Regions from separate parts of the Rossellomorea sp. GCM10028870 genome, predicted to be linked through region 2. Evidence: predicted binding sites of a transcription regulator. Region 2 holds the regulator's gene; the other holds the start of a gene.
The links. The regulator LexA, encoded in region 2, represses DNA repair genes until DNA is damaged. The targets are predictions, from matches to a motif close to CGAACATATGTTCG.
Positions count from the first base shown of each region.

Region 1 (3,430 bases), 540 kb from region 2:
ACAATGATAATCGCCACAAGATCATAAGGGGTCATTTGTACAATTGTGGATTTTCCCATCAGTCGCATAGCGGCAATGGTAATTAAGTAGAGGACAAGTACTTTTATTAGCAGGATCATCATATTCGCTCCAAAGTGTATAGGTTAGCTTTAGGATGTACTATTTAAATTGAAGTAATTCATGAAATGGAGGGGGTCCAATGGCCCGTCCATTAAAAAAGGAATAGCTGACTCTGTGGAGAGTCAGCTATTATTTATCATCCATAGCTTAGGTTCAGTTCGTTTAATTCTTTTGTTAATTTCATGAACAAAGGTTTATTTTTCTTATCCAGGGCGGCGTCAATGTCTGTCAGGAGTTTTGTCTTACGGGTCGTCAGAATGCTTTCATGCAACACCATGTCAATATAGATCTCCATTACACTTCTCTCAGCGGCTTTCTTCCGGGTCATCGCAGAAGCTTTCATCATTTCGGTATAGGACTTTTTGTTTTCCATATACGGTCACCCCTGAATTCTTTTTATTAGTATATGGGGTAAGTAGTAAAAATTCAACTAAAAAATTAAATATTCTGATAATTTTTTACTCATAAACGGGTGGCGTGCAGTAAATTTCAGAATTTTTAAAAATATAGGAGACAACCCTCGGAATTTGTGGTATTATTTTGGTGAAAAATGTAAATGGAGGCGATGAAATGAGAGAAAAATCTCGAATTATAGAAGAATATGAAGTGAATCCCCATACGATGATCCTGCAGCCTATTGAGTACGGTGCCAGGACATTTACCAAGATCATAGAGGTAGATGACGTGCTAGTCTCCCCATTTAAACCGTTTGAAATTTTGAAGAAGAGCTGTGAATTCTTTGGTTCCTCCTATGAAGGAAGAAAAGAAGGCACCAAGAGACTTACGGGTATTATCTACAAAGCTCCCATCATGGTGAATCCTCAGATGTCCATTTATCTTTTTCCAACATCATCTCCTGTCAAGCAAGAATGTGCCTGGGTTTCCCACTCCCATGTTCGTGGGTATGAACGATCGACAAATGGATCAACGAAGGTATATCTTCAAAACAATGAGTCCTGCACGGTTCCGATTTCATATAGTTCCTTTGAAAATCAAATGCTTCGCACCTCTGATTTGCGTATTGCATATACACAGCGGGTGGCAGAAATGGAAAGTAAATATAATACGAAGGTTCACACTGAAGCGAGTAACATAAAAACGTTTTATCTCAATCCAACTATCAAAAAAGCTGATGCGTGAGATCAATCACGCTTCTTTTGTTGTGTCTGTTTTCGTTTCCAGGAAACGGCGATACAAATAATGTCTCATTAGATCCTCCACCCGGTTGCGAAGGCGCGGATTAAAGTAGTTATGGTGTTCTTCATAACCCTTATAAAGAAACATATACATCGTAAAAGCATCGTCTGATTGAATTCGCTCAACCTTCATCTTATTGGTCCTCATGTACTTTTTTACATGAGCGAGTTCTCCTTGGATGACCTTCATCGTCTCCTCGACCAATTCCAGATACGGTCGTTTTAATTTAAAAGGACTGCTATCCACGATTTGCAGATCACGATTCAATATGGTCAGCACCATCGGTAAATAAATCGCCTGTTCTAATATATTCCTGTCATTCTCCGGGATCCTTGTCATATGAAAAGACTCCTTTTCATTTTTGATATAGAACGAATGTTCGTATTTTCATTTTACGTGGAATTCGATTTACTTTCAATAGGGAAAGTTGTAGAATTTGAATTTGTTTCTATTATGAAGGGCAGTTCGAGTTTTTATCCATAAAGGGAAAAGTATTTCTGACGTCGAAATCATATGGGGAACAGAAGAAAGGATGGTATCAGAACATGAATAAAGGAATTGAAATTCAGGACCTCTACGAAATAAAGGCCGTATCCGATCCAAGATTGTCTCCAAGCGGAGAAGAAGCCGTATTTGTCCAAACCATCATGTGTGAAGAAAAAAATGAATATTTCTCAACCTTACATAGCATTCGTCTGCAAGACCAAACCACTCGCCAATGGACTTTCGGAGAACAAACGATTTCATCTCCGAGATGGTCACCTGATGGGGGGACGATTGCCTTTGTCTCAAATCGTTCCGGCGTGAATCAGCTTTATGTCATTCATCGTGATGGAGGGGAAGCAGAGCAGCTGACGGATTATCAAAAAGGCGTTTCGAATCCTGTATGGTCTCCTTGTGGTGAAAAGATCGCTTTCTCGATGCGATTGGAAAAAGGGGAGACGTTTGAAAAGAAGGATGGCGAAGAAGAGAAATTAAAGCCATTTGTTGCGACAAGCATGAAATATAAAAGTGATGACCGAGGTTTCGATGACAACTGCCACTCGCAGATAGTAATGGTGGGGGTGGTGTCGAAGGAAATGAGAAGAATCACGGATGATGTCCATGATTACACTCTTCACTCCTGGTCCCCCGATGGTAAGCACATTGCGTTTTCAGTGGACAGAACAGAAGACAAAGATTTCTCCTTCCAGTCTGATTTATTTATTTATCATCTTGAAACGAACGAATATAAGAAGATTAATGGAGAATCGGGGTACTACGGAGAAGCAAGCTGGTCTCCCGATGGAAAGCGTCTCTCCTATTTAGGACATGGACGTGAATATGAGAATGCGACACACAATAAGGTGTGGTTGCATCACCTTGAAACCGGTCACTCCGTTTGCCTGACAGAAAGCATGGATGTACCTGTAGGAGATTATCTCAATACTGACAGTATCCAAGGCTCATCTCAAGCAGGAATCCTGTGGTCAAAGGACAATGAAAGTTTCTATTTCCTGGCGTCTGATTCAGGAAACACGGTCCTTTACTACGCTCACATTGAAGGAGCCATCTACCCTGCATTGCTGCAGGAGCAGCAGCATATATATGGATTCGACTTCGATTCTGATCGCCAAGTAATGCTCGTTGCCATGAGTAAACCGACAGAACCTGGTGAATTGTATACTCTTCATGTTCCTACCGGAGACCTGAAGAAAGTGACCAACCTGAACGGGGGCCTGGCGGATCGTGAAATATCCTCTCCTCAAGCCTTTATGTACAATGGTGCGAAAGGCTGGCAGGTACAAGGCTGGATCATGAAGCCAGTCGACTATGAGGAAGGAAAGAAATATCCACTAATCGTCGAAATCCACGGAGGCCCCCACACCATGTATGGGAACACGTTCTTTCACGAATTCCAAGTACTGGCAAGTAAAGGATATGCTGTTTTATATGTGAATCCAAGAGGAAGCCATGGCTACGGGCAAGAGTTCGTGGATGCCGTAAGAGGCGATTACGGCGGCGGGGATTACGAAGATATCATGGCAGCAGTCGAGTATGCCCTTGAGGAATTTTCGTTTATTGATGAAACCCGCTTAGGTGTGACCGGTGGAAGCTACGGAGGGTTCATGAC
Region 1 is NZ_JBHTGN010000001.1:1,894,903-1,898,332, reverse strand. It holds gene ACFQWC_RS09750 (DUF421 domain-containing protein) at 1-119, opposite strand, end outside; gene ACFQWC_RS09745 (IDEAL domain-containing protein) at 257-493, opposite strand; gene ACFQWC_RS09740 (competence protein ComK) at 691-1,260, shown strand; gene ACFQWC_RS09735 (YhjD family protein) at 1,267-1,656, opposite strand; gene ACFQWC_RS09730 (S9 family peptidase) at 1,863-3,430, shown strand, end outside.
Region 1: the regulator LexA is predicted to act here: its motif matches at 1,686-1,699, upstream of ACFQWC_RS09735 (YhjD family protein).

Region 2 (3,430 bases):
GAGGTTGAAAACCATTTTCCACTGCCCTTTTCATTCCTCGTCTGATTTTCAAATTATGGAGTTTCCTTTGGTATTCTTCAACCATGCTCACGATATTAATCACCATGGAATCTGATTCAGATAAGTGAAGCTCGCCACTATGTGTTTGACTAATAATCTTAACTTCCTCTTTTAATAGACAATGAATGAGGGCAATTTTTGCATTTCCCCTGCCAATCCTTGTTTCGTCCTGTATGAGAACAGCCGCAATCGACTCACCTTTAATCAAATCAAGAAGTTCCAGAACACCAGGACGATCTAATTCAAAACCGCTTGCTTGATCTTTTATGATAGCAGCCACTTCGTATTGGTGTTCTTGTGCTAATTTCACTAATTCCTCTTCTTGACGTTCCAAAGATGTTTCCTGTGTGTCTTTCTTTGTACTTACTCTGCAGTAAATTACTGCCTTCATCTTCTATCCCTCTATTCTTCGTTCATTACCAATTCATAATCTGAATGGGTGGATAATGTCGGATTTTCTATAGGTAACACAAGTGATTCACCGGGCTTGATCGAGAATGATGTGAGATTATTTTCCTCTCCTACCCAAGCGATAAATTCTTCCACTGTCATAGAGTATTCTTCATTATATTGTTTGGCAATAGTCCAGAGCGTGTCTCCATCCTGAACGGTGATACTTTGATAAGACGGTTGATCTGCCATGACAAATAGTAAATAGGCTGCAGAAAAAAGCGCTAAAACAAATAATATAATAATGTAAGAGAAACGATTCCAAATGTGTGATAACATAAAAAATACCTCCATACGAATGTTTGTTCTGTTTTGTTATTTTTATTGTAATACGAACATTCGTTTGGTGTCAACAGAAATTCGAACTTATGTTTGTATCAGCTGGAAAGACATGCTATAATGGGAACATAAGATCTATAATAGAGGTGCGTGAACATGACAAAATTGTCTAAAAGACAGCAAGACATACTAGAATATATTAAAATTGCAGTAAGAGAAAAAGGATATCCACCTTCCGTCCGGGAAATCGGGGAAGCCGTTGGTCTTGCTTCTAGTTCCACCGTACACGGACATCTGGCCAGGTTAGAGAGTAAAGGCCTCATTCGCCGGGATCCCACCAAACCAAGAGCCATCGAAATTTTAAATCTTGAAGAGGATACGATTCCACGCCAGCGAGTTGTGAACGTTCCTTTAATCGGTAAGGTTACAGCAGGTCAACCCATCACTGCTGTCGAGAATGTAGAAGAATTCTTTCCACTGCCTGAGCGTATGGCACCTTCTGATGAACAGGTCTTCATGCTGGAAATCATGGGTGATAGTATGATAGAAGCCGGGATCTTGGATGGGGATTTCGTTATCGTGCGTCAGCAGCAAACAGCGAACAATGGAGATATCGTCGTAGCGATGACCGAGGAAGATGAAGCGACTGTAAAACGTTTCTTTAAAGAAAAGGATTATGTTCGATTACAACCAGAGAATTCAACAATGGATCCGATCATTTTACGAAATGTATCCATTTTAGGAAAAGTTGTCGGAGTTTATCGTCAAGTACATTAATAGGTTTAAGCCGCTATGTTTAATAGCGGCTTAATTTTTTATGTAATTTGGAAGACTATTAAAGAATAAAAAAGCAGTGGGTCGTAGCGTTTTTGCTACGACCCACTGTTTAAGGATTAATACATTTGAATGTATTGCTCGCGCTCCCATGGGTGTACTTGTGTACGGAACATATCCCATTCGATTTCTTTCGCTTCAACGAAGTGTTCGAAGATGTGTTCTCCAAGGGATTTAACGATTACTTCATTTGTTTTAAGGTTTTCTAATGCAGCGTGTAATGTTGCTGGAAGATCTACGATTCCTGCTTCTTCACGCTCTTTTTTGTCCATGACATAAATGTTGCGGTCGATTGGCTTAGGAGCTGGAAGATTATTTTTGATTCCATCTAATCCAGCTGCCAGTAATACAGCCATCGCCAGGTATGGGTTAGCCGCCGGGTCAACACTACGAACTTCTACACGTGTGCTTAATCCACGAGAAGCAGGGATACGGATTAATGGGCTGCGGTTACGAGCAGACCATGCAACATAACAAGGAGCTTCATATCCAGGTACTAAACGTTTGTATGAGTTTACAGTCGGGTTCGTGATCGCTGTAAAGTCAGTGGCATGTTTAATGATACCTGCAAGGAATTGACGAGCTGTATCGCTTAATTGCAAATCTCCCTTTTCATCAAAGAAAGAGTTTTCCCCATTTTTGAATAGGGACATGTTACAGTGCATTCCTGATCCATTTACACCAAATAGTGGTTTTGGCATGAATGTAGCGTGCAAACCATGCTTACGTGCAATCGTTTTAACTACTAGTTTAAATGTTTGGATATCATCACATGCTCTTAATGCACTTGCATATTTAAAGTCGATCTCATGTTGACCAGGAGCAACTTCGTGGTGAGATGCTTCGATTTCAAAGCCCATTTCTTCTAGTTCTAATGCGATATCACGACGGCAGTTCTCCCCTAAATCTGTAGGAGCTAAATCGAAATAACCACCGTTATCGTTTAATTCTAATGTCGGCTCACCGTTTACGTCTAATTTAAAGAGGAAGAATTCTGGCTCAGGTCCTAGATTGAAGTCAGTAAACCCCAGCTCTTCCATTTGGCTTAAGATGCGCTTTAAGTTGTTACGCGGATCTCCTTCGAATGGAGTGCCATCTGGATTGTAGATATCACAGATTAGACGGGCTACTTTTCCTTTTTCAGCTGTCCATGGGAATACTAACCAAGTATCTAAATCAGGGAATAGGTACATATCTGATTCTTCGATACGAACGAATCCTTCAATTGAAGATCCGTCAAACATCATCTTGTTATCTAATGCCTTTTCAAGTTGACTCAGAGGGATTTCTACGTTCTTAATCGTCCCCAGAATGTCAGTGAATTGCAGTCGAATGAACTTTACACCTTCTTCATTCGCTAATCTTAGAACATCTTCTCTAGTATACTTTGCCATTTACGTATTTCCTCCTCAAGATTATTAAAGGTTTTATTTAATGAAAAAAGCGAGACATGTCACCTTGACGCAAAGATGCTTTAGTAAATCGACCAGAATGCATCAATTCATTTCGGAGTAATTTACGCAGCTCGTCATCAGATAGATCTTGTCGTGCTTTTTCTTCCTTTTCATTACTTACGTCAGATACCACTTTACTTTCATTATGACTGGATACAGCAAATATCTTCTTAATCCCAGCCATGTTGATGCCTTGATCTAACAGATCCTTTACTTCCAATAACTTATCAATGTCATTCAAGGAAAAGAGCCTGCGATTCCCCTCAGTACGTGCAGGGTTGATCAGCTGATGCTCTTCATAGTAGCGAATCTGACGAGCCGTTAAGTCCGTGAGCTGCATGACAATACTGATA
Region 2 is NZ_JBHTGN010000001.1:1,356,971-1,360,400, forward strand. It holds gene ACFQWC_RS07090 (YneB family resolvase-like protein) at 1-451, opposite strand, end outside; gene yneA (cell division suppressor protein YneA) at 463-789, opposite strand; gene lexA (transcriptional repressor LexA) at 946-1,566, shown strand; gene glnA (type I glutamate--ammonia ligase) at 1,683-3,017, opposite strand; gene ACFQWC_RS07110 (MerR family transcriptional regulator) at 3,055-3,430, opposite strand, start outside.